Regions from separate parts of the Achromobacter sp. 1011791174 genome, predicted to be linked through region 1. Evidence: predicted binding sites of a transcription regulator. Region 1 holds the regulator's gene; the other holds the start of a gene.
What was found. Region 1 encodes FNR, which switches genes on or off when oxygen is low (the NO sensors DNR and NnrR bind a similar motif). Its sites were predicted from a motif close to TTGATNNNNATCAA; they were not measured.

Region 1 (3,963 bases):
GCCGCCGATCAGCGTCACATACTGGAAGCTGGAATAGAAGCCGCGGTGCTCGGCGTCGGCGATCTCGGTCAGGTAGGTGGCGCTGGCGCCGTATTCCCCGCCCAGGCTCAGCCCCTCGATCACGCGCGCCAGCGCCAGCAGCGCCGGCGCGGCCAGGCCGATGGAAGCGTAGGTGGGCGTGAGTGCGATGATCAGCGAGCCCACGCACATCATGCCCACCGACACCATCAGCGACAGCCGCCGGCCGTGCCGGTCCGCGATATGCCCGAACAGCCAGCCGCCCAGCGGCCGCACGATGAAGCCGGCCGCGAACAGCGTGGCGGCATTGAGCTGCTGGACGACGGGATCGTGCGAGGGGAAGAAGGCGGGGGCGAAGTACAGCGCGAAGGCGGTGTAGGCGTAGAAGTCGTACCACTCGACCAGGTTGCCCATGGAGCCGACGAAAATGGCCTTGATGCGGCGCTTCGCGTCGGCGACATCCAGATGCGTGTGCGTCATGGCGGTCCTTGCTGCTTGCCGGAATGGGAAACGCCGGCGTGGCCGCAAGCGCGCCGCCGCCAGCATGTCCCTATATTGCTCCCGGCCGCGCGAAATTGCACGCGCCGCCGCGCCATCGTTCAGCTTGCTGTCATGATTGGAGGGCGCCCTGGACGGTGCCTGGCGGGCGCTACTTGCCGCGCGGCTTGATCGGCTCGCAGGGCGCGGCCTTGTCCGTCCCGCGCGCGCCTTCGCCCAGCAGGGCCTGGGCGCCGCATTCCGAGCCGAACATGTTCTTGCCGTCGTGGCCCACGCCGCGCACTTCGTAGCCGGCGCGGTGCAGCGTGACCGGCTTGCCGCCGCGCGACGCGAGCAGGAACTCGTATTGCAGGTAGGCGGTGCCGCGCGCCAGTCGCGTGGAGCCCTGGGCTTCGGCGCCGCAGGTCTTGTCCAGCAGCCGGTGCTCGGGGTTGTTGTCGGCGCCGCCTAGCAGGTAGGTGACGTCGCGCGCCGCGTAGCGCACGAACAGCCGGGATTCCTCCTGGCCGCGCGCGTAGGCGGGCAGCTTGTCGGTGCCGTACTTGTACTGGTTGTAGGTGGGGCAGATGCCGCGTTCGTAGGGCGCGTAGCCCTTGCCGTCCGGGCGTGGCCGCTCGTTGGTCAGGTACAGGTAAGAAGAGGGATTGGCGATCACGTAGCGCAGCGCCAGCCCGTCGCGGCGCAGCGGGCCGTCGACGTTGTTCAGCACGGCGTAGCGTTGCACCAGCTGCGCGCCGCCGGAATGGCCGGCCAGCACGATGCCGGCCAGCGCGGGCAGGCGCTGGCGGTCGTCCAGGCTGCGCAGCAGGTCATCCAGAACCTGGAACGAGCTGACCGGCGCCGGCCGGCCGGCGGCCTGCACGCTGTCCTCGCCTTCTTCCCAGCTGGCCTTGCGCCATGCCGCCATGCCGGCGAAACCGGAATCGATGGAACCGGAAAAACGCGGCGCCAGCACCAGTGTGTCGCGCGCGCGCTCCGGATTGCGTTCCAGCAGGTCGGTCACGTATTCGTAATAGCGGTCGGCGTCGCGCTTGACGCCGTGGATCACCACCACCACCTGCTTGATGTCGGCCAGTTCGCCCTTGCCCAGCGGGCGGTTGGCGTAGACCGGGATCTTGTAGCGATGGCCCGGCTTGCCCAGCTCGACGGTCTGCCAGCGCGTCGGCTTGGCCGCTTTGGGCGCGGGGGCGGATTCGTCGTAGTCGTAGGGGTCGGGCAGTGGCGTCTGCGCGGCGGCCGTCAGCGGGGCCGCCCGCGCCGCCAGCATCAGGCTGGCGGCCGGCAGGAAGGCGCGCGCGCGGCGCATGGGCGGCTTCAGCAGCTTTCTTGGCCCAGCAGCTGCTTGAGCGCGGGCTGGTCGAGGATGCGGACTTCGCGCTGGTTGATGCGGATCAGCCCATCGCGCGCGAAGCGCGAGAACAGCCGGCTCACCGTTTCCAGCGTCAGGCCCAGGTAGTTGCCGATTTCCTCGCGGCTCATGCGCAGCACGAATTCGGTGGACGAATAGCCCAGCGAGGCGTAGCGCTGCGACAGGTTCAGCAGGAAAGCCGCCAGGCGCTGCTCGGAGCGCATCGAGCCCAGCGAGGCCAGCATCTGGTGCGAACGCGTGATCTCGCGGCTCATCAGACGGCGGAACTGCTGCTGCAGCGAGGGCAGGTGGGCGGCGACGCGGTCGACTTCATTTAGGCGAATGACGCAGACTTCGGAGTCTTCCAGGGCGACGGCGGCCGACACGTGCTTGCCCTCGAGCATGCCGTCCATGCCGACGATCTCGCCGGGCAGGTGGAAACCGGTGATCTGGATCTGGCCAGTCGCGTCTTCGAGCTGCGTCTTCAGGCTGCCGAAGCGCACGCCATAGACCGCGTCGAGGGGGTGATCCAGCGAGTACAGCGTCTTGCCCTTTTCAAGGCGCACGCGTTCCTTCACCAGTTCGTCCAGCTTTTCTACTTCGGCGGCTGCCATGCCCACGGGCACGCACACGTGTCCCAGCATACACGTGGAGCAATGGGCGGCATCTGGGGCTACGGGGACCCTTTTTTGCATATTGACCTCTATAGCGCCCGTCGAGCGGCGGGTAGCCGATGCGGGCATGAAGCGTGATGACAATTGGTATTGTAGTCCGTTGTTACTACGGGTGTCTTACGCGCTCGCGGCGTCCTTGGACAGGGACGCCGCGCGAGCGTTCCCCGCGTGGCGGTAAACGACCCAGTCCGTGACGTGATCGACGGCCGCGATGTCGCTGGCGGCGCCACGCCGCGCGGGATCTATCGGGTAGTACTGACAGGGCAGCTCCGCGCCGTCCGGGCCCGGCTGCGCGAGGCGCGCCAGCACGTCGCGGCGCAGGAAGCAGCCGGGCCGGCCGGGATGGTAGTCCTCGATCTCGTCCATCAATTGGATATGGGCCGGCTCGACCTGATAGATATCTCCTAGGACGCGACGCCCGTCAGCCACGGGAATCAGGCCGGGCCAGGCGCCGAAGTCGACCAGCCGGCCCGGCACGCTGGCCGCGCCGACCCGCCGTACCGCCGGCAGTCCACGGTCGGAGGCGGTCCGCTCCAGGTCGTTGATCTCGCCCGCGCGTAGCGTGCCGTAGACAAAAACGTATATGCTCATGATTCCTCAGGTTGCCGCACGTCGATAGAGTCCGCAAGGCCGGCAGGGTATTGAAATTCCCCGTCCCGGCCGCATATTCAGGTCATCGAGCCAGCCGGCGATGCATCGGTCAGGCTCCTCAACAAGCCAAACGACCACTATGCGATTCGACAAACTTACCACCAAGTTCCAACAGGCATTGGCGGACGCCCAGAGCCTGGCCGCCCGCAACGATCATCCCTACATTGAGCCCATACATGTGCTGTCCGCGCTGCTGTCCGATCCCGACAGCGGGGCCGGTAGCCTGCTGGCGCGCGCCGGCGTCGCCGTGAACCGGTTGCAGCCGGCCATCGAGCAGGCGCTCAAGTCCCTGCCTCAGGTGCAGGGCGATGACAACGTCCAGGTCGGCCGCGAGCTGCAGGGCGTGCTGACGCGCACCGACAAGGAAGCCGCGCGCCGGGGCGACACCTACATCGCCAGCGAGTTGTTCCTGCTGGCGCTGGCCGACGACAAAGGCCCGGCCGGCCGCATCCTGCAGGAAGCCGGCCTGCAGAAGAAGGCGCTGGAAGCCGCCATCGACGCCGTGCGCGGCGGCGAGTCGGTGTCCGCCGCAGAGGGCGAGTCCAACCGCGAGGCCCTGTCCAAGTACACGATGGACCTGACCGAGCGCGCCCGCCAGGGCAAGCTCGATCCGGTGATCGGTCGCGACGACGAGATCCGCCGCACCATCCAGATCCTGCAGCGCCGCACCAAGAACAATCCCGTGCTGATCGGCGAACCCGGCGTCGGCAAGACCGCCATCGTCGAAGGCCTGGCGCAGCGCATCGTCAACGACGAAGTGCCCGAGACGCTGCG
Region 2 (3,963 bases), on a different contig from region 1:
TGCCCAATATCGCGGTGGCCGATGGCTCGGTGGATGCCAATTTCTTCCAGCACGAGCCGTTCCTGCAGGTGTTCAATGCGCGCCGAGGCGTGAAGCTGGTGCCGATCGCCTATGGCTACTCGACCATCATCGGTCTGTATTCCAAGAAGCTGAAGCGGGGCGAGCCGCTGCCCGAGGGCGCCACCGTCGCGGTGCCGAACGATCCGGTCAACACCGGCCGCGCCTTGCTGCTGCTGCAGTCCATGGGATTGATCGGCCTGAAGCCCGGCGTGGGCAACATGGCGGCGGTGGAAGACGTGACGCTCAATCCCAAGCGCCTGAAATTCGTGCCTGTCGAAGGCGCGCAATCGGCCCGCACCTTCGATGACGTGACGGCTTCGGTCACGTATCCCTCCTTCGCCAGGCAGGCCGGCCTGAGCGAGCAGGACTGCCTGGGTTTCGACAATAACAGCCCCGATTCCGTTCGCCGCTACGCGATCCGCTGGGTCACCACGCCCGAGCGCGCCAACGATCCGAGGCTGCTGAAATTCATCGCCATCTATCAGGAATCTCCCGAGGTCAAGGCCACGTTGCGGCGGCTGTATGGCGACCTGATCGTCTTTCCCTGGTAGCGCGGCGCGGCGGAGCATCCGAGCCCAAACCCACTCGCCGACAGCAAGAAAGCCCCTGCCTGGGCAGGGGCTCGGGCACGGCAGGCAGGCGCTCAGTGCGAGAACATGATCGGCACGGTCATGGTCTTCAGGATCGAGGCGGTCGCGCCGCCCATGGCCCATTCCCTGAGCTTGCTGTGACCGTAGGCGCCCATGACGATCAGGTCGGCGCTGTAGTCGGCCGCCGCGTTGAGGATGGTGCTGCCGACGCCCACGCCCTTGATGTCGCGGCGCACGTGCTCGGGCCGGGGCATGCCCTGGGCCTCGCAGTAGCTGGCCAGGTCGTCGAAGCTGGCCGATCCGGCGCCCCGCGTGGCCGCGCCTTCGTCCATCGTCAACACGACCAGGTGGTCCGCCATGCGCAGCACCGGCGCGGCATCCGCCAGCGCGCGGGCCGATTCACGGCTGCCGTCCCAGCAATACAGCACGCGCTCGCCGATCACCGGGAAATGGCCGCTGGAGGGCACGACCAGGACCGGCCGGCCGGCGGTCAGCAGGGTCTGCTCGACGAATTCGTTCTCGTGGGCAGCCTCGACATCGTCGCGGTTCAGCTGGCTGACGATGATCAGGTCGCTGACGCGTCCGTGCAGCGCCACGCTGGCGCTGGGCGAGGTGTCGTCGCTGCGGACCTGGGCGGGGATGTCCGCCTGCGAGGCCGCCGCCAGGAACGCATTCTGGACGCTGTCGCGGCCTTGTGCCTGCAAGTCCTTCATGACATTCAGCGCCCGGGACATCAGCACGGATTCGCCGTAGTAGTACTGCGGCGGAGCGGAGGTGGCGTAGATGCCGACCAGTTCCGCCTGGTGGCGTTTGGCCAGGCCGATGGCTGCCTGGGTGCGGCGCTTGCAGTCGAAACCCTGGTCCAGATGGACGGAAATGCGGCGGTACATAGAGCCTCCTGAGTGAACTTGCGTTGGCGCTATCGTTGCGCGTTCGCGCCGACCGGCGCTTGATGCACGTCAAGCCGGCCTCAGTTTGCCCCGTCCGGCGCAAGCTCTAGGCCTGTTGGAGCTTGTCGCGCAGCTGCTGGACCTGCCGCGCCTGGCGGGCGATGCGTTCCAGAGGGGGCGGCAGACCGGGTTGCGCCAGACCCACCGCCGACGGCACCGGCATGACCCGGCCGCCGGGTTCCGGTTCGCCGTCGCGCGGGTGCAGCGCCCGCGCCAGGGTTTCGCCGTAGTCGCGCAGCGCGGATGCCGCTTCGTTGTCGGCAGGCAGCCCGGGCTGGATTTCCAGCACGGTGCCGGCGGCGGTCACCCGGCGCATGGCATTGAGCAGGGCTTCCGCCGTGTCGACCTTGCTGTCGCGGTGCAAGGGGTTCTGCTGCAGCCGTTCCAGTGACGCCTGGGCATTGTCGGCCGCCAGGCAGGCCTGCCGGCGCAGCTCGACGATGCGTCGCGGCGACTCCGCCGCCTCGCCGCTCTTTTCCCGAACGAGCGCCAGCACATAGTCGGCATGTCGCTGCAGCGCGCGCGCCAGCGCACCGGCCAGCTCGCGGGGCGCCTTCTCGGGCCACAGCAGAAAGCCGATCAGCAGCGCCAGCACGGCGCCCAGCACGCTGTTGAAGGCGCGCAGCGCGGCCAGTTCCGGTTCGTGCAGGTCCGGCTGCTGGATATGGCTGACCAGCACGAACTGCGAGGTCAGGAAGAACGTGAACAGGGCGTAGTTCACCGTGCGCGCGGCGAACGTGCCGAGCGCGATCGGCAGCACGGCCAGCGCGACGGAAAGCGGCGTGCTCAGCAGCAGGCCCAGCAAAGAGGCGCCGATCGCGCCCGCGACGCTGCCCAGCACGCGTTCCACGGTACGCTGCCAGGTGGCGGCGAAATAGGGTTGCAGGATGAAGACCAGGGTCAGCGACATCCAGTAGCCGTGGTTGACGGCGAAGCTGCGCGACAGGGCGACGGCCAGCGTGGCGCCGATGCCCACGCGCAAGGCATGGCGCAGGGCGTCAGACTCCAGTCGCAGGTTCTGGCGCAGCGTGTTCCAGGCTTGCCGCGCCGGCGCGGCGGCCGAGCTGGATGCCGCGCCGGCCGGCAGCTCGGCGGCGTCGAACAGGGCCTGCCGGACGGACTGGGCGGACTGTTGCAGCCGGTCCAGCACCGGAATGACGCTGGCCAGCTCGGGCGCGTGCGCGAGCGCGGGGCCGCGAAGTTCGCGCAGATCGGCGCCGTAGCGTTCCAGCCGTTCGCGCAGGCGATCCGCCTGGCGCGCGTCGGCGGCATCGGAGGTGCCAGCGATGGCATTGCATACGCTGGCGTAGCGGTGCAAGGCGTGGCACAGGTGGGCGCCGGCATTGCGTCCCAGCCAGCGCGGCGCGTTCGATTCGAGCAGGTCGGCGGCGGCGACCATGGCGATGAAACTGTCCTCGGCCCGGTCGAGCAGGTAATACAGCTGCTGCGCGCGGGTGCGGCGCGAGGGACGCGCGCCTTGCACTTCGCCGATGCGGCTGCGGGCCGCCTCCAGCGCGGCCCGCAGGGCGGCCCGCTGCGACCGGGACACGGCGCTCCATGCCGGCGCGCCAGTCTCGGGGCGCAAGCCGGAATACATGCCGGCCAGCGCGTCGGCAAAATCGGCCAGTCCCCGGTAGCAATGGGCCACGGCCAGCGTGGCGTCCTTCCAGGGGCGGCGGCGCCACACCAGCGCCGTCATCAGAATCGCCCAGGATGCGCCCGCGACGAAGAACAGCGCGTAGCGCAGGCTCTCGACGACTGTGGGCGCGGGCAGCTCGGCCGCCACCACGAAGCCGGCCGACAGCAGCGTGCCGATGATGGCGGCCGCCGGTCCCAGCACGCGCAGCAGGCCGCCCAGGGTGCAGCACAGGAAGGTCAGCGGCAGCAGCAGCCACAGATGGGGCGCGCTCACGCTGGCCAGCAGGCAATACACACCGCCGGCCAGTCCAAGCGCCAGCATGGCGCCCGCGCGTTGTCGCAACGGGCCGCCGGGATCGCCGAAGCAGGCCCAGAATGCCGCGATGGCGCTCCAGCCCAGCCGGGGTTCATCGAGCAGCACGGCCAGGATCACCGGCGCCGCGCTGGTGGCGGCGGCCTGCAGGGCGTCCAGCCAGAGGATGCGGCGCACGGCGGCGCGCCAGGGAGCGGGGGAGGAAGTCAAGCTGCTGCTTCGTTCAGGAAAGGGGCCCGGCGGGCGCGAGGCGCTCACCCTACCATGCCGGGAAGGCCGCCAATGCATCTTCTGTGGCAGGTCATCGCCAATTTCGCGGCAACCTGCAGGTATGGTTACACATCTGTGACATTCGCGCCGCGCGGGCGCAAAATAATCTGGAGAAATCGGCGGAAATCGCCTAAAAAAACGT

Region 2: AC6LJ5_RS13400 (universal stress protein) is a predicted target of FNR. The motif match lies at 1,600-1,613, and genes of this name have one in related genera.

What each region holds. Positions count from the first base shown of each region.
Region 1 is NZ_JCBANH010000141.1:1,942-5,904, reverse strand. Features, by position in the region: gene AC6LJ5_RS28675 (MFS transporter) at 1-498, opposite strand, end outside; gene AC6LJ5_RS28670 (hypothetical protein) at 668-1,822, opposite strand; gene fnr (fumarate/nitrate reduction transcriptional regulator Fnr) at 1,831-2,559, opposite strand; gene AC6LJ5_RS28660 (gamma-glutamylcyclotransferase family protein) at 2,656-3,129, opposite strand; gene clpB (ATP-dependent chaperone ClpB) at 3,269-3,963, shown strand, end outside.
Region 2 is NZ_JCBANH010000031.1:42,028-45,990, reverse strand. Features, by position in the region: gene AC6LJ5_RS13405 (MetQ/NlpA family ABC transporter substrate-binding protein) at 1-611, shown strand, start outside; gene AC6LJ5_RS13400 (universal stress protein) at 704-1,540, opposite strand; gene AC6LJ5_RS13395 (FUSC family protein) at 1,647-3,761, opposite strand.